DNA from 4 places in the Metabacillus herbersteinensis genome. Region 4 is predicted to be linked to each of the others. Evidence: riboswitches for the same ligand, from Rfam matches in the RefSeq annotation. Region 4 holds a riboswitch; each other region holds the start of a gene.
What was found. Region 4 has a riboswitch for cobalamin ahead of ACFFIX_RS03690 ((2Fe-2S) ferredoxin domain-containing protein). Riboswitches for the same ligand answer to the same signal wherever they lie in the genome.
Positions count from the first base shown of each region.

Region 1 (4,635 bases), on a different contig from region 4:
TGACATTGTCTAACATCCGAACTTGAATAGGAATTAATCTCTTTAGAACGGAATCGGTTACAGCTTTGGCGAGATTAATAGATGAGAGATTGCAAACAACAAAATCACCAGGTGTTTTCACTGTGATAATTTTCCCGTCTTCTGTGTACTGCTCGTCCTGAATCGTTGGGCTTTGATTTTGAGTAATTTCGGTACAAAGGTTGCTACAGTAGATCACTCCAACATGAGAATTTGTATTTTTTCGATTTACTTCATCGCGGTAAAACATATAAGGTGTGCCTGCCTCAAGTTGACTAATCATAATCCGCTTCATGATATCAATGGCCGGAATAGTTTCTCTTGAAAGAGTAGGGGTGTTCACACAATCCCAGTATTTTTCTCTAAAGCTTCCATTGCCTTTTTCCTCATCGAAATAGTCTTCTAAGCTGTATCCCATTACTCGACGAACTTCATGGGGATCAAATAAATGCCATTCACCACGCTTTTCGACCTGTTCCATAAATAAATCAGGAATACAAACGCCTGTAAACAAATCATGGGTCCTTAGACGTTCATCACCATTGTTCAATTTTGCATCTAAAAAGGAAAAGATATCTTTGTGCCAAACATCAAGATAAACCGCGATTGCTCCTTTTCGTTGCCCAAGCTGATCAACACTTACAGCTGTGTTGTTTAATTGCTTCATCCAAGGAATGACACCAGAAGATACTCCTTTGAAACCTTTAATATCACTGCCACGACTTCTCAGCTTACCTAGATACGTGCCAATTCCGCCACCTGCTTTTGATAAATTCGCAATATCAGTGTTGCTATCAAAGATTCCTTGTAAACTATCATCGATCGTATCGATAAAACAGCTTGATAGCTGTCCGATTGGTTTTCCTGCGTTGGAGAGAGTAGGAGTTGCGACAGTCATATATAGATTGCTCATCGCCCAATATGCTTCTTTAACTAGGTATAAGCGTTTTTCTCTCTCCTCATTTGCAAGCAAAGTCATCGCAATGATTAAAAACCGTTCCTGTGGGAGCTCGTACACTTGCTTGTTGAAATCTCGGGCTAAATAACGGTCGCTTAAGGTACGAAGTCCAATGTATGTAAATAGCTTGTCGTTGTCGGGGTTGATGATTGCACCTAGCTCTTCAATTTCATCCTTCGAATAGGAGGTTGTTAAGAATGTGCTATAGATTCCTTTTGATTCCAAAGCTGTGAGAAGCTCATAAAAGGGGCCGTATTTTTCTTCCTTTGGATAGTGACGAGCGTGTGCAGACTCTGCATAAAGTTTTTTCAGAAAAAGCTGTGCACAAAAGTACGTCCAATCGGGTTCTGTTTCACTAATATGTGATAAACCTTCTAAGATTAGTAGATTGGTTATTTGTTCGGAGGAATACATTTCCCTTTGTGAGATGGATAGAAGAACTCGTTCAATGAAGTTCTCTAATGGGAGAGCAAGGAAGTCTTGTCCAAGGTTTTCGAGAGAGCGCTGCAATTTTAAAGAATCAAATTGAGTTACAGTTCCATCGTTACTATTTTTTATCAACGTCTGGGTCAATTGTGTTGTCATTGTCATCCTCCTGTTTAACAAAAATAAAAAATCCACTCGTAGATTGAGTGGATCAAACGATAGCACAATGAAGAAGGTAACCCAAATAACCTTCATTTTATCCCATCGTTTCATCTTCTCAGGTCCCCGAAGAATTCGAAACTTTGCAAGTTACAGGCAGGTCTACTGACTTGTGCTTAATCCTACTTAGAGTCCTTCCCATACGATATCTTGATGTATTGTACAGTGGCTTTTCTCAGTTCGTCACACTTACAGTTGCGGGGACAGCTCTGGAATTTCACCAGATTCCCTATTATGCCAACTTGGCACCTGTTCTTACAGTTAATACTATATATAGTTACTAACGTTATTGTTAATTCAATATGTAGTGTGTATCTTATATAAACATCATATAGGACTAGTCGTTTCTTTTCAACTAAAAAGTGATGATTGTCGAAAAGAATTGAATATGATCATTCTAAAAAGTTCTCAGGGTTAGCTCTTTAATAAAATCTGTAACCATGTCATACTAGGGAAAAGATTGTTAAAATTCCGATTCGAAAGGGAGTAGAATATGCGCGTTTTATTACAAGATCAACTGTTGAATAGAGATGAAGTGGCAATTGATATAGAAGACCGGGGTTATCAATTTGGCGATGGCGTTTACGAAGTGATGCGGGTGTATGAAGGACAACTGTTCACTATAAATGAGCACTTAGAAAGACTTGCGAGAAGTGCAGATCAAATTAGAATGAAACTACCACTACGTCTTGATGTATTAAAAGAGAGACTTATAGAGTTAGTGAGTGAAAACTCAGTGCAAAATGGTGCTGTATATGTACAGGTTTCTCGAGGTGTAAGTTTAAGAAATCATTCATTTCCGGGCGATAAGGTTACACCTGTATTAATCGCGTATCCGTTACCTGGAAAAAAACCTGCTCAAGAGCAACAAAATGGTGTTCAAGTGAACCTTGTTGATGACATGCGCTGGCTTCGCTGTGATATAAAGAGTTTAAATTTATTGTGGAATGTTATGGCAAAGCAAGAGGCCTTAGATAAAGGGACATATGAGGCACTTCTGCATCGTGATGGCACAATCACTGAAGGATCTTCAACAAATTTCTATGCAGTGAAGGATGGAACTGTTTATACACATCCAGCGAATAACCTGATTTTGAATGGAATTACAAGAATGAAAATTATAGAGCTTTGTAGTGAAAATGGAATACCTTTTATGGAAAAAGAACTCTACATTAATGAGCGAACTTCTTTTGATGAAGCATTTATTTCTTCAACAACGATTGAAATTGTTCCTGTAACAAAAATTGAGGAAGATGTAATTGGTGAAGGGAAGCCTGGTGAAGTAACTAAAAGGCTCCAGGAGTTGTTTCGGAAAATCACACCTTAGGGAAAATTTAATAAAAAGAGCCGCATAAAAATCATTTCAACGATTTTTACGCGGCTCTTTTTGTATTATCCTTTCGCTCTAAATCCAAACAAAATCGTAAATAAAGGAGAGATATATAGAAAAAAGGCGAATGGCAAGTAGTCGATAACTGAGACACCTAATGTTTGAGCGAAAAATGCTCCGCTAACGCCCCAAGGAACGAGCGGGTTAATAAGTGTGCCCGAATCTTCGAGGGATCGAGATAAGTATTTACGATCAATCGCCATTTTTTCGTACAATGGTTTAAATGTTTGTCCAGGTATTAAGATCGATAAGTATTGTTCTCCTGTTAAGAGATTTACACCTAAAGAGGAGGCGACAGTTGAGAGAATCAGTTGGCCACGAGACTGAATTCGTTCAAAAAGCCCAGTTAATAACGTTGTAATGATCTGTAATTTTTCTAAAAGTCCACCTAAAGCAAATGCGATCATAATCAGCGAGATCGACCACATCATCGATTGTAATCCACCGCGATTTAAAATATTGCTTACCTGTTCGTTCTCAACGGTGAAGGTTGTGCCGTTTTGTAAGGTTGTTAAAAATTGTCCTATACTCGCATCCTGAACGAGTATGCCTGTTATCCCAGCAGAAATAATTCCAATTGTAAAAGCAGGGATAACAGGAAACTTCCGAACAGCTAACACTATGACGAGTAGAGGAGAAAGTAGTGTCCACATACTAACTGCCACATGCTGATTTATGACGGCTACCATTTCACTCATTACTAAGAGTGATGCTTCATTAATAGGAGTTGAAAACCCAAGCATTAAAAATATGATCGCAGTAATGATAATGGCTGGGACAGTGGTTTTTGTCATGTGCCTAATATGAGTAAACAAAGGAACCGAAGATACACCAGATGCGAAATTTGTTGTGTCAGACATCGGTGACATTTTATCACCAAAGCATGCCCCACAAATTACAGCCCCTGCTACCCACTCAAGTGGTAACCCAGTTGCAATTCCAACACCCATTAGTGCTACACCAATCGTACTAACTGTTGTAAATGAACTACCAACTAATGAAGAGATGACCATACATGAAAATAATGCTGTAATTAATAGATAGGTAGGATTTATCACAGACAAAGCATAGACAATAACAGTTGGAATTGTCCCACTGAACATCCATGCTCCAATTAAAAGACCAATGAGTGCTAAAAGAATAATTGGCTGTACACCACTTTGTATTCCTTTTACCATTCCATCTTCTAGCTCTTTCCATGCGACTCGTTTCGTTATTCCAACGAATGACACCATTAGAATACAAGCAAGAAGAGGAATATGCGGCTCGGTCTTAAAAATAAACAAACTGATGAAAATAATTCCTAGAATGCCTATTGTCGTCAAGATTGCTTGACGGTATGTGAAAAGATTCTGGTTGTTTTGCACTGTTTATACCATCCTTAAACCCTCTTTGGGAGCTAGAAGCTAGCATTAGAGGGAAATTAATTTATCACTTAAACGCTTTTATGCTTTTGTGTATAAAAGTATTATATCAATCTAATATTCTGTGTCAATGAGTGAGAGAGTAGTTTAATTATTCTGGAGAATTCAATGTGGGTGTTCGGATTTATCTAAGAGCCTGTGGCTTCAGAAGTTTTTTTTTAGGGAAGAAAAAAAGACTACTAAAAGCAGTCTTTTCATTT
Region 1 covers NZ_JBHLVO010000008.1:91,610-96,244, reverse strand. The annotation lists gene ACFFIX_RS11835 (ribonucleoside-diphosphate reductase subunit alpha) at 1-1,657, opposite strand, end outside; cobalamin riboswitch at 1,700-1,888, opposite strand; gene dat (D-amino-acid transaminase) at 2,115-2,948, shown strand; gene nhaC (Na+/H+ antiporter NhaC) at 3,014-4,378, opposite strand; gene ACFFIX_RS11820 (universal stress protein) at 4,630-4,635, opposite strand, start outside.
Region 1: another riboswitch for cobalamin. It lies ahead of ACFFIX_RS11835 (ribonucleoside-diphosphate reductase subunit alpha); the one in region 4 lies ahead of ACFFIX_RS03690 ((2Fe-2S) ferredoxin domain-containing protein).

Region 2 (4,635 bases), on a different contig from region 4:
CATTTATCACTGAAAGAGGTAACAACCTCTCATGTCTTGGACCCCAAATTAGTCGGGTGATATGTGGAATAACTAATCCTATAAATCCAATCGTACCTGAGACTGCTACAGATGCACCCGTTAACAGCGAAGCACCTACTAAAATCATCATTTTTCGCTTATCCACATCAATGCCAAGGTGTTTTGCGGCTTCTTCCCCAAATGAAAAAGCGTTAAGTTCCCTTGTGCAAAAAAAGAGAACAAGTAACCCTGCAGCATAAAATGGCAAAATCATGATGACATAATCCCAGCCTCTCATCGATACACTGCCGAGTAGCCAATTGATAATTTGACGTAGTTCTTCGCCCGAGAGTGCGATGATAAGTGAAATCATTGATCCTAAAAAAGAACTAAAAATAATTCCCGTTAAAATAATCGTATGTACTGATAAATTTTTCTCAACTAGTCGCGTAAACCATAGGACGAGGAAAAGCGTTAAAAATGCAGATAAAACACTAATGAATGGTAAGGTCAGCATCCCTAAATATGGTACTGAAACACCAAAAAAAAGGACGATGACAGCTCCGAGTGAAGCACCTGACGAGACACCTAATGTATAGGGATCTGCAAGAGGATTGCGTAATAATCCTTGAAAGGCCGCACCAGCAACTGCTAGGGAACCTCCAACCATAAAAGCAAGTATTACTCTTGGGAATCGAATGGACATAATAATATTAACGGCTGTGTTATCCACAGATGTGCTTGAAACCCAACCTAATTCCTGTAGGAAAACTTGAATAATAGTAGAAAAGGGAATCGTTAGTGTACCTAACGATATCCCTGCTAAAATTGATAGTATTCCAATTAGACTTGAAATAAGTAAAGGGTGAAAAATTCGAAACCTTTTAGTAAACATCAGGGTAAATAGCTTTCGCAAGCTCTTCTACACCTTCAATTAGTCGTGGACCTGGTCTTGTAACCTTATCAGAATGAATGTCATATACTTGCTCTTCTTGGATGGCTGGAACGTCTTTCCACGCGTCACGACCTAGAACTTTCTCTAATGCATTTTCTGTATAGTATCCATAAGTTAAAACGATAATATCTGGATTAAAAAGAACAGCATCTTCTTCTGTAACTTTGGGCCAGCCTTCTAAGTCCGCAGCCACGTTTATCGCACCTACTGCTTGAATCATTTCATCAATAAACGTTCCCTTACCCGCAGTATAAATCTCAGGAGCTCCAGAAATTTCTACCCATACATTTTTCTTATCCTCTTCTGATATAGTAGCTGCCTTTTCTTCAATATTTCCTAATCTCTCTTTCATATTGTTGACAATTTCATCAGCCTTTTCAGTTGTACCTGTTACTTGACCAATGAAATTAATGCTATCATAAGCACCATCAATCGATGTAGCATCTTTTACAACGATGACATTAATACCTGCATCTTGGAGTTGTTTTAAACCTGCTTCTGAGTTATGGGCTCCTGATGCATGCGCTAAAACAACATCTGGTTGTAGTGAGATTATTTTCTCAACATTAAATTCCATACCACCGATTTTTTCAACCTCTGCTACTTCTTCTGGGTAGTTATCAAAATCTGTCACTCCAACAACTGCATCTCCCATACCAAGTGCATATGTAATTTCAGTGTTACTAGGAATTAAAGACACAATACTCTCTGGTTGTTCTTCAATTGTCACTTCATTTCCAAGAGCATCTGTGACGGTGATTGGGAAATCTGCCTCTTTCGTTTCTTCACTTGCTTTTTCACTTGACTCTGAGCCCTCTTTTTCAGTTTGATCTTCACCTGTAGATCCACAAGCTGTTAAAGATACGAGCACTAATAATAAAAGTAATGGAAGAAGATATTTTTTTAATTGGTTCATTTTCTAAACTCCTTTTGATTTGTGTTTATCTTGCTATAAGAATAGGAGCAAAAGAAGAAGATACTTGCGATTCTATCACTTTGACAAGAATTTTTACTGACTTTTCATTAATCCTAACGATGCGCATCGATTTTAGAATAGTAAAAAAGCCCACTCCGTGTTTGGAATGGACTAAAACGACTCAGGTAATAAAATACGAATGCCTGACTCGTTTCAATCTCAACCCCCGAAGATTTGAAACAAAAAGATTGTGAGTTAGGCAGGTCTACTGACTTATGCTTCTTCCTACTTTGAGCCTTCCCATACTAAAAATCCATTTAGATTTTTAATACAGTGGTCATTCTCATTTCGTCCACATTTACAGTTGCGGGGACAGTTCTGGATTTAAACCAGATTCCCTATTAAGATAAAGCAAAAAATGCTTTATTACACCTATCTCGCAAAAAATGAAGTTGTCAACTATACTCATTTTATAAGAAGTTTGTCAATGTTACAAGAAAAAGCTTCTTCCCAAGGCGCTTTCGCTTCCTGAATTTGTTTCTTATGAAACAAGATTGTTCGTCAAATTCTATCAGATTCTAGCTTTTTTCGAGGTATATAAAAGCTAAAGGTTGTTCCTTCGTCGACTTTACTGTGCACGGTAATTGTACCTTTGTGGGCGTCAACGATGTTTTTGGCAATGGCTAACCCGAGTCCAGTACCCGATCTTCCTCGTGTTCTCGCTTTATCAGCTTTATAGAATCGTTCAAATACAAATGGAAGATCATCCTCAGGAATCCCACTGCCAGAGTCTTGTACATTAAACTTCAAGCCTTTTTCGACCGATTGTACATTAAATTTCACCAGACCATTTACACTCGTATGTCTAATTGCATTATCAATCAGATTTGTTAAAACCTGTTCAATCCCATCTGGATCTAAGTTAAATTGCGGTTCCTCAAGATTCATAGAAATTTGCAGTGAAATTTGTTTTTCTTTTGCTAAGCCTTGAAATTTCCTGTTGATTTTTTCCATAAATTCAGGGATCAAAATTTCATCATAGGTTAACGAAATATGTCCTGCCTCCATACGAGCTAAGTCTAGCAAATCATTGACAAGACGTCCCATTCGAAGTGATTCATCATAAATAATTTGCGATATTTCTTTTTTCTCTTCATCCGAACTAGCAATATCATCGATAATTGCTTCACTATACCCTTGGAGCATCGCAATTGGCGTTCTCAACTCATGACTAACATTCGCAATAAAATCTTTGCGGAGCTTATCAAGTCTTCGTTCCTCTGTCATATCTCTTAAGACAGCTACAGCCCCACGAACATAGGACTGATTGTATAATGGACTCATCACAAGTACCCAACTTCTACCTTGCAACATAATTTCAATAATTTGTTCTTTTTCGGTATTAACCACACGCCCAAAAAGCTCTTGTGCGTCTGGTGGTAACTCTTCTCCAATTTCAACTTTCATCCCTTGTTCATAGTACCACGCTTGTAAAAAACGTTCAGCCGGAGGATTTGTAACGAGTATCGTTCCATCAATATTAAGAGTAATAACACCATCTGCCATACTACTTAAAATACTTGTTAAATGTTCTTTTTCCTGACTCAGGGCATTAATATGAAATTTAAGTTGTCTACCCATTTGATTAAAAGCAATACCAAGCTCCCCGATTTCGTCATGAGATAAAATTGGAACTTTCTTGTCAAACTTTCCTCTCGCTAACTCCTGTGCAGCCTCACGCATTTTTCTTAGAGGATAGGTGATTCTTGTTGATAAAAAGAAGGCAAATACGGTTGTAAGAATAATTGCAATTCCTGCTGCTAACAATATGTACTTTGTTGTATGCTTAGTCGTTTCATGGACGGCAAGTAAGGATTGTGAAATATAGACAGCACCGTCTTTATCGTCTGTTATCTGATAAGGAACCCCCACAACAAGGACCTCATCTTCTCCATTCATTTTACGAGTTTCATCTTCAGATATAATGGTTCGTTTACTAACTCTTCTGTTTTCATCTAAGACTACAGACAATTCAGGGTCTTTTCTAATCGCTTCAAGGTCAAAATGTGGTATATTCTCATCCTCAAGTGGAGAGATCCAATAAGTAGAATCATCTTCAACAATGACGATGTTTGTAAGCTCATCAACAAGCTCCCAAGCAATTGACCTAGCAAGCGCTTGATCTTCATGGCTCTCTAAAATCACCGAAACTTTGTTTGCAAGTTGTGTGAGCTCTTTTTCGGCTTCATCAACATGGTAGTTTTCGATAAACTCCAGCATTAATATGGTTAAAACAAATAAAACAAACGAAACTAATAATAAAATGGTAATCCAGAGTTTACCTACTACACTTCTCCATAGCATCATTCATTGCCAACCTCAAATTTGTAGCCCACACCCCAGACGGTTACAATCATTTTTGCTGCTTCAGGGGAGACTTTGTTCAATTTTTCACGAAGACGTTTCACATGTGTATCAACTGTTCGTAAATCCCCGAAAAACTCGTATTGCCATACTTCTTTTAATAATTTTTCACGGTCATAAACTTTATCAGGTGTTTTAGCTAAAAAGTATAAAAGCTCATATTCCTTAGGAGTTAAACTTACTTCAATCCCATCTGCTAAAATTCGGTGTGCATCATGCTCAATTGAAAGATGAGGAAATACGATCACATTTTTTGCTTTCGTATCTGTCTTAAGATACGAAGTTTGAGATGAACGTCTGAGCAGCGCTTTTACTCGAAGCACTACCTCTCTAGGACTAA
Region 2 covers NZ_JBHLVO010000005.1:83,911-88,545, reverse strand. The annotation lists gene ACFFIX_RS08805 (FecCD family ABC transporter permease) at 1-916, opposite strand, end outside; gene ACFFIX_RS08800 (ABC transporter substrate-binding protein) at 885-1,871, opposite strand; cobalamin riboswitch at 2,113-2,322, opposite strand; gene ACFFIX_RS08795 (ATP-binding protein) at 2,433-4,238, opposite strand; gene ACFFIX_RS08790 (response regulator transcription factor) at 4,235-4,635, opposite strand, start outside.
Region 2: another riboswitch for cobalamin. It lies ahead of ACFFIX_RS08800 (ABC transporter substrate-binding protein); the one in region 4 lies ahead of ACFFIX_RS03690 ((2Fe-2S) ferredoxin domain-containing protein).

Region 3 (4,635 bases), on a different contig from region 4:
TTTAAATGAGAGAAGTAGTGATAGTTGAAGGCGTACGGAGTGCAGTTGGTCGAAGAAATGGAGTTCTTAAGGATATCAGGCCAGATGATTTGGCTGGAGAAGTGTTGAAAAAACTAATAGATCGTGCAGGGATTGATTCTGCTCTTATTGATGATGTGATTTTAGGCTGTGTAACCCAATCAGGTGAGCAAGCAGGAGATATTGCGAGAGTTGCAGCACTAATCGCTGGTTTCCCAATTGAAGTTCCTGGTACGACAATTGACCGTCAATGTGGCTCAAGTCAGCAAGCTGTACATTTTGCCTCACAAGCAATTCTAGCAGGTGACATGGACGTTGTCATTGCAGGTGGAGTGGAGAGTATGTCTCGTATACCGATTGGTTCGAATTATCAAGGAGCACCACTTAGCGATAAATTGAAAAGTCAATATGAAATGATCCATCAAGGAGTATCGGCGGAAAGAATTGCAGAGAAATATGGCTTCACTCGAGAAGAACTGGATCGTTTTTCGTTAGAAAGTCACGAAAAAGCGTTAGTAGCGCAAGCAGAGGGTTATTTTTCGAACGAAATCATTCCTGTTACTGTTACTTTGCCAGATGGCACTACTTTGGAGGTAATAGAAGATTCTGGCCCACGCAAGGAAACGTCTATGGAAGCGCTCTCTAATTTGAAAACGGTGTTTAAGGAAGATGGGGTTATTCACGCTGGTAATGCTAGTCAAATTAGTGATGGAGCAGCCGCTTTATTGTTAATGTCAAGAGAAAAGGCGGATGAATTAGGCTTAAAACCTCGGTTTCTTGTACATACTCGAGTAGTTGTCGGCTCAGATCCTACTCTTATGCTAACAGGGCCGATTCCTGCAACAAAAAAAGCACTAGAAAAATCAGGACTTTCAATTGATGATATTGATGTGTTCGAAGTAAATGAAGCGTTCGCATCTGTTCCGTTAGCATGGTTAAAAGAAACAGGAGCAGATCCTAAGAAACTAAACCCAAATGGTGGAGCGATTGCACTAGGTCATCCACTAGGAGCTAGTGGAGCCAGGTTGATGGTATCAATGATGCATGAACTAGAACGTACGGGAGGTCGGTTTGGCTTACAGACCATGTGCGAAGGACATGGGATGGCGAATGCTACGATTATTGAGAGAATAGGTTAAATATTGCTGCTAAGGTAATTTAAATAGATGCTTTAGTAAATGAACAAGTAATTGTTCAAAAATATGAGAGTATGAGGACTGATCGTCCAGTATTAAGCGATCAGTCTTTTTTTAGGTTATAAATGAGAAGAAAATGATTGCAATTTCTCTTGATTTTTGTTTTAATAGAGTGCGAACTTTTTAAGCGAAAAATAGCCGCAAGTAAACACTTCTGTATGGATATCTTGCAAATATAAATATAGAAGGTGAATTAAATTGGAGAATAAACAATTTCGCGTATTACTGCATTACCACTATGTTACAATTGAAAATCCAGAAGAATATACACAACAGCATTTAGAATTCTGTCAATCTCTTGGCTTAAAAGGTAGAATCTTAATCGCTCATGAAGGTATAAACGGCACGATATCTGGTACAGTTGAGCAAACAGACCAATATATGGCAACAATGAAAGAGGATCCTCGGTTTAAAGAGATGGTCTATAAAATAGATGAAGCAGATGAACATGCTTTCAAAAAAATGAAAGTCCGTCATAGACCGGAACTCGTCACTTTACGACTAGAAGATGATGTGAATCCTCTTGAGGTAACTGGAAAATATTATAGCCCAACAGAATTTTATGAAGCAATGCAACAGGAAGACACGGTAGTAATCGATGCTAGAAATGATTACGAATATTCATTAGGTCGTTTCCGTAATGCGATCATGCCTGATATAAATACATTTAAAGAACTGCCTGAATGGATTCGAGAAAATCGCAAACAATTCGAGGGCAAAAAGATCCTTACGTACTGTACAGGAGGAGTCCGCTGTGAAAAATTCTCAGGTTGGTTACGCAAAGAGGGATTTGAGGATGTAGCACAATTACATGGTGGCATCGTCACATATGGCAAGGACCCAGAAGTGCAAGGTAAACTATGGGATGGACAATGCTACGTGTTTGATGAAAGAATTAGCGTACCTGTTAATGGAGTAGAACCAACAGTTGTAGGCAGAGATTACTTTACAAATGAACCATGTGAGCGCTATGTTAACTGTGCAAACCCAGAATGCAATAAAAAAATTCTTTGTTCAGAAGAAAATGAACATAAATATTTACGTGCATGTAGTCATGAATGTAGAGTTAATTCAAGAAATAGATATATAAGCGAGCATGGTCTGACTGAAGAGTCTGTACAAGAACGTCTAGAAGCATTGGTCTAGTTTAATTTAAATGTGAGGAACCCCTTCTTATTTTGAAGGGGTTCACTTCAGAGGTGCAAACAAACAATTCTCAGGGAGAAAACACACTGTATTTCATAAGAAATCACAGTGTGTTTTTTGTTGTCATATCAAGGTTAGATGTTGTTTCTTGTCTTATTCTCTCCGAATTCGAAAGGTAAATTCTAAAGGTAGAAATAATTATTGGAGTGTGTGTGATTTATAGTGTGAATATTTATTGAAGTTTTATAGTGAACCAAGAAAAATGTCCTTTATAAAGCTTATGAAGGACAAAACTCTGTAGGAAAGCAGAGGAAATGTCCTTCATAAAGCTTATGAAGGATAAAGCTCCGTAGGAAAGCAGGGAAAATGTCCTTCATAGAGCTGATGGAGGACAAAACCCCGTAGGATAGAAAGCGAAATGTCCTTTGCAACGACTTGGAAAAAAACATATATGAATTTTCCCACGAATTAAGAGGTTAAAAACTTGTGAATGAGCCATTGAATTCGACTTGTTATTTAAATTTCTGCACCCCACAAGTGAACCCGTTACTTATTTTGAAAGGTTTTTTTGACAGGATGTGTTTGGCATGCTAATATGGCTATTAAATTCAAAATATTATAAAACATTAAAACTCTTAATCAAGAGAAGTGGAGGCAGCGTCCAACGCTTATCTTTAAAAAATTTAATATAAAACGCAATTAGGTGCTGTGTGAAAGATTTATACAGCTTAAAAGGGAAGTCGGTGAAATTCCGGCACGGTCCCGCCACTGTAATGGGGAGCAACTTATCAATCAACCACTGTTTCATATTGAAATGGGAAGGGATAAGAAGCGAAGATCCTAAGTCAGGAGACCTGCCTGTTGTATGTACTTTTGCTCTACGGGGATATAGGGGAGGGGTGAGGAATACGTGTTGAGGAAACCAGTAGGTCTCAACTCTAGTTAGCTATGCGTATGAATCTCTCTTTTCTATTTGAAAAGGGAGATTTTTTAGTTTAACTTCCATCAGTGACCTTCTGATGGTTAGTTAACCTTATCAGGTTCTTAGTGTCAGTTTCGACCAAAGGGAGTTACTGCCACTTAGGAACGTGGCTAGTTGAAGACGAAAACTATCGAAGGAGTGATAAATAAGATGAGTAAAGTAAAAAGCTCGAATTTAGGTTATCCAAGAATTGGTGAACAACGCGAATGGAAAAAGGCACTTGAACAGTTTTGGGCAGGAAAACTTGAAGAAAAATCATTCTTAAAAGAAATTGAAGGAATTCGTCTACATCATCTTCAGAAGCAAATTGATCAAGGAATAGACTTAATTCCGGTTGGAGATTTTAGCTTGTATGATCATGTACTTGATACAGCTGTTATGTTCGGTCTAGTTCCGAAGCGCTTTGAGTACGATGGAGGTAAAGTATCACTTGAAACATATTTTGATATTGCACGTGGTACGAATGGTGCGGTTGCATCCCAAATGACAAAATGGTTTAACACAAACTATCACTATATTGTTCCAGAACTGGATGAAGTAGAACCAACTCTTGTTGAAAACCGTCCACTTCAATTTTATAAAGAGGCGAAACACAAACTTGATATCGAAGGTAAGCCTGTTATCTTAGGACCTATAACATTTATAAAGCTGTCAAAAGGATATAAAGACAGTGACTTTAAAACAATTGTTAATCAATTTGTGCCGCTTTATGCTGACATATTACGTGAATTGCAAAAAGAAGGCGTAGAGTGGGTGCAAATCGATGAACCTATTTTATCGACAACACTTTTAAAAGAAGAGGTTGCTTTATTTAACGAAGTCTATCAAACATTGCGTGAAGCAGCACCAGAAGTGAAAATTATTTTGCAAACCTATTTTGAGAGCATTGAAAAATACGAAGATATCGTTTCACTCCCTGTTCAAGGAATTGGCCTAGATTTTGTACATGATCATGGGGAAAATCTTGCAGCTTTGAAAAAATATGGTTTCCCAAAAGATAAAGTGCTTGCTGCTGGAGTAATTGACGGACGGAACATATGGTGTGCGAATCTTGATGAAAAGTCCTCACTTCTTGCAGAGATTTCGGAGGTTGTTTCAAAGGATCGTCTCCTTGTACAGCCTTCATCAAGCTTACTACATGTACCAGTGACAGTTAAAAGCGAAAATACACTCGATGCAGTTATAAAAGATGCACTATCATTTGCAGATGAAAAATTATCTGAAATTGTAGTGCTTACAAAAGGATTAAACGCTGGGAAGGGAACAATACATAAGGAGATCACAGCGAGTATA
Region 3 covers NZ_JBHLVO010000015.1:72,126-76,760, forward strand. The annotation lists gene ACFFIX_RS16545 (thiolase family protein) at 6-1,157, shown strand; gene trhO (oxygen-dependent tRNA uridine(34) hydroxylase TrhO) at 1,413-2,360, shown strand; cobalamin riboswitch at 3,044-3,236, shown strand; gene metE (5-methyltetrahydropteroyltriglutamate--homocysteine S-methyltransferase) at 3,493-4,635, shown strand, end outside.
Region 3: another riboswitch for cobalamin. It lies ahead of metE (5-methyltetrahydropteroyltriglutamate--homocysteine S-methyltransferase); the one in region 4 lies ahead of ACFFIX_RS03690 ((2Fe-2S) ferredoxin domain-containing protein).

Region 4 (4,635 bases):
GATTTCAAGTCAAGTCACCGAGTATATTTTTATAGGACACCGTTCAGTAGAGCCTGGTCATGATATAGCTATTGAGTTGTTAGGAAAAAAACCACTACTTGATTTAGGAATGAGATTAGGAGAAGGAAGTGGAGCAGCTATGGCTTTTCCTATTCTACATTCAGCAACCCTCATGTTAAGAGAAATGGCCACTTTTACACAAGCCGGAATATCCAATAAGAATTAGAAAATGAATTTAATTTTTTAAAACGCTAGATGCTTACAAGTTAAAAATGAGTGAGGTGTTTTTCCATATGTTTACTAATGAAGAAAGAGAAGCAATTTATAAAGTCATTTTCACTAGAAGAGATGTCCGAACATTTTCACCTAACAAAGTACCAAAAGAAGCTGTAGATAGAATATTAGAAGCGGCACATTATGCACCATCAGTTGGGTTTATGCAGCCGTGGAATTTTATTTTAGTTGAGTCTATTGACACAAAAAAACGTTTGGCTTGGGCAGCAGATAAAGAACGAAGAGCATTGGCAATTCATTATGAAGAAGATGACCGAGCAACAAAATTTCTCAACCTAAAAGTTGAAGGTATTAAAGAAGCTCCGTTAACAATTTGTGTAACATGTGATTCTTCAAGAGGAGGATCACATGTACTTGGACGGAATTCAATTCCAGAAACCGATATTATGTCTACTGCCTGTGCAATTCAGAATATGTGGTTAGCAGCTTGTGCTGAAGGATTAGCGATGGGATGGGTCAGCTTCTATAAAAAGTCAGACATCCGTGACATTTTAAAAATACCTTTTCATATCGATCCAGTTGCATTAATCTCAATTGGATATACAGACGTATATCCGAAAGCACCTATTCTAGAAACAGAAAAGTGGGAAAAAAGACAGAACTTAAAGAAATTGATATTTAGTGACAAATGGGGAGAATAAAGTACTATTCTTGAGTCAAAATAATTATAGACTTAAACAAAACTAAGATTTCAAACAATTTCCTCCCATTCCTTGCATTGTCATAATTGTTCCTATAAGATGTTAATAGATTTAGTTTGTGAAATAAATATTCCAATTTATAAAACAAATAGATTAAGATGCCAAGAAGGCTTAATAGGGAATCTGGTGAAAATCCAGAACTGCCCCCGCAACTGTAAGTGTGGACGAACCTGAGATAACCACTGTATAAGAGTACTGATATAGGTACTTATATGGGAAGGTCTCATAGTAGGAAGATGCACAAGTCAGGAGACCTGTCTTAATTTATAAGTTTCAACTTCTTCGGGGATTGAGAAAGTGAAACGATGGCACAATAGGTTAATTTTTATTAATTTTCCTTTTTATGTTCGTCGTTTCATCCGCTCATCTCAAAAGGTGAGTGGATTTTTTGTGTGCTTTTTTATGGAGACCATACATATATTGTCCAATGCGAGAATAATATGATGTGTATGTAGTCATTAGTAATTATTTTTGTTTTTTAGTAGATTTATACAATTACATAATGTTACGACAAGGTGCACGATAGATGTCTATTGTGTTAAAAGGGAAGAACGGTGAAAATCCGTCACGGTACCCGCCACTGTTAAGGGGAGTTTTATTGCAAAATGTCACTGAGCATACTTGCTTGGGAAGACGCAATGAAATGATGAACCATAGTCAGGAGACCTGCCTTGTACGTAAATACTTCGTAATCCTACGGGCTATAGGAAGAAGTGCCGATTAAGTGGGATACGTATCATTGTGTCATTTTTTCTGCACCTCTATCTAATAGGGGTGCATTTTTTATTTGTCTAAAAAAATAATGGAGCTGATTAGATGACAACTTGGAATTTAAACGGGACTAAACATCATGTTTTGATTTGTAACGGAAGTAGTTGTATGAGAAAGGGAGGAGAAGAGGTAACCCAAGCGATTCGAAATGAAGTGACGAACTTGGAGTTGGATGCGCAAGTACATTCGACGAGAACCCGCTGTAATGGTCGATGCAAAGATGCTTGCGTCGTGATCGTTTATCCAGAAGGAACTTGGTATAAGGCGGTTACTCCAGAATCGGGGAGTACGATTGTTAAAGAACATCTAGCAGAAGGAAGAATCGCTCTGGAATCTGTTATTTATCACTATGAAGAACAAGGATTTATTGCACCTGATCATTCAGAGTCGATAGTCGGTATATCAAAACCATTAAAAGGAGAAGGTTAATTTGGAAGTTTTATCATTCGCGTTATTAGCAGTTTTTATTGGAATGAGGCATGGAATGGATAGTGACCATGTTGCAGCAATTGCTGACATGGTAGGAAGTGAAGAACGAAAGCGAAGGCAAGTGTCGCTTGGGTTAATGTACGCGTTAGGTCATGGTTTAATTGTTTTAATCATTGGGCTAATTTCAATTCTCATTGGCTTAAAACTACCTACTAATGCCCAAGTTTTTCTGGAAGGTTTTGTAGGAATAACACTTCTTCTACTAGGTGGGTTTATCTTATATACGGTTTTCGTTCAAAGGAATGAGTATGAGTATAAAAGTCGTATCAAGATTGTCTATGAGTTTCTAGCAAATTTCACACCAAAAGCGAAACGGGAAGGAATAAAAGCCAATCTATCACCTCTTGCGTTTGGGGTTATAGGGGCATTTCTTATCGGAATTATTCATGGCATTGGTGTGGAAACACCGACGCAACTTGCAGTTATTACAAATGCAGTTGGAATGAGTAACTTATCCGCAGCAATGATCCAGCTATTTCTATTTGTTATCGGACTACTAATCTCAACGATCTTTATAACATGTTGTCTATCATGGGGATTTGTAAAGGCTAGGTTTCGAAAACAGCTTTTTATCATTCTTGGGTCAATTACAGGAATCTATAGCATCGGCTTAGGAGTCATAATGCTCGTTGAATTAGTCAAGGGAGGCGTATAAGGTGGCTGGCAAGTTACTTGTGATTGGCTTTGGACCAGGAAGTTTTGAACACATAACAGATCGAGCGAGAGAAGCCATTGGGGAAAGCGATATGGTCATCGGCTACAAAACGTATGTGGAGTTAATTGAGGGTCTTTTGACAAACCAACAAATTATTAGTACCGGAATGACTGAAGAAGTGGGCCGAGCACAGGAAGCTGTAAAACAAGCGGAACTTGGAAAAAAGGTAGCGGTTATTTCAAGTGGTGACGCCGGAGTGTATGGGATGGTTGGACTTGTCTATGAGGTTTTAGTCGAGAAGAAATGGTCGAGAGAGACTGGTGTAGAAGTCGAGATTATTCCAGGAATATCAGCCATTAACTCATGTGCTTCATTACTTGGAGCTCCTGTAATGCATGACGCATGTACAATCAGTTTAAGCGACCATTTAACACCATGGACTTTGATCGAAAAGCGAATTGAAGCAGCAGCACAGGCAGACTTTGTGATTGCGCTGTACAATCCGAAAAGTGGTCGTAGAACAAGGCAAATTGCTGAGGCGCAACGGATTCTCCTCAACCATCGGTCACCAGATACACCGGTAGGCCTTGTCAAGAGTGCGTATCGTGATCGACAGCATGTTGTGATGACAAATTTAAAGGATATGCTTGAGTACGATATTGGGATGTTAACGACGGTGATGATCGGAAATTCCTCAACTTTCATGTATGATGGCTTGATGATTACCCCAAGGGGCTACCAACGTAAATATACCTTAAATACAACAGAACAAGTATTAAAGCCTCATCAACGGTTAAAGAAAGAGTCAGAACCCTGGGCATTAGAGCAAGAAGAATTCAATCCCGAAAGTGAAATTATGTTCTCTTCAAGGGACGTAGCTGAACAAGCGTTAGACGCATTTGGTTATGAAACGAAAGAACCAAGCAATCACTCTTTTGTGCAACAGCCGTTAGAGACGATATTTGAACTTGCTGTTAGCCCAGGTGTTGCCAAAAAAACCTTCACACCAAAACAATTGCTGACCTTAGCAGAGGTTGTCGGGGAAGCAGGAAGGATCGAATATACGACAGATCATCAAATCAAGCTGGAAATTCATACCTCAAATCCTGAGCAAGCAACAGAACGATTAACAGCTGCAGGATTTATTTTATCTCCTGTTGGTGATGTATTGACCTTAAAAGCATGTGATTTTTGTGAAGGTGAAAAAAAGGATTCGATTCCGTATGCTGACACCTTGCAGGAAATACTAGGAGGACTTGAGCTACCAAAGGAGTTAAAGGTTGGTTTCAACGGATGTGGAATGGCTTGCTTTGGTGCAGTGAATGAGGACATTGGCATTGTTTTTCGAAAAGGGAAATTTGATCTGTTTTTAGGTGGAAAAACGGTTGGACGAAGTGCCCATCCTGGACAGCCTGTAGCAGAGGGAATTGAACCAGATCAGCTTATACAAGTTGTTGAAAACATCATCCAAGAATATAAAGAAAAGGGTCATCCAAACGAACGTTTTTATAAATATTTTAAACGTGTAAAAAATATACAAGGTTTTCAGTACAGAGACGTTTCACCGAAAATAGAAGTTGAACCAGCTCCATGTGGGGATTGATCCTTAATAAAGATGAAAATTGGGAGGAAATAAAATGAAAGCTGTATTATTTGTGGGACATGGTAGCAGAGACAAAGAGGGGAACGAACAAGTTCGTGGATTTATTGAAAAAATGAAACCTC
Region 4 covers NZ_JBHLVO010000002.1:139,965-144,599, forward strand. The annotation lists gene cobT (nicotinate-nucleotide--dimethylbenzimidazole phosphoribosyltransferase) at 1-226, shown strand, start outside; gene bluB (5,6-dimethylbenzimidazole synthase) at 294-935, shown strand; cobalamin riboswitch at 1,075-1,271, shown strand; cobalamin riboswitch at 1,493-1,683, shown strand; gene ACFFIX_RS03690 ((2Fe-2S) ferredoxin domain-containing protein) at 1,812-2,195, shown strand; gene ACFFIX_RS03695 (High-affinity nickel-transporter) at 2,197-2,910, shown strand; gene cobJ (precorrin-3B C(17)-methyltransferase) at 2,912-4,513, shown strand; gene ACFFIX_RS03705 (sirohydrochlorin chelatase) at 4,548-4,635, shown strand, end outside.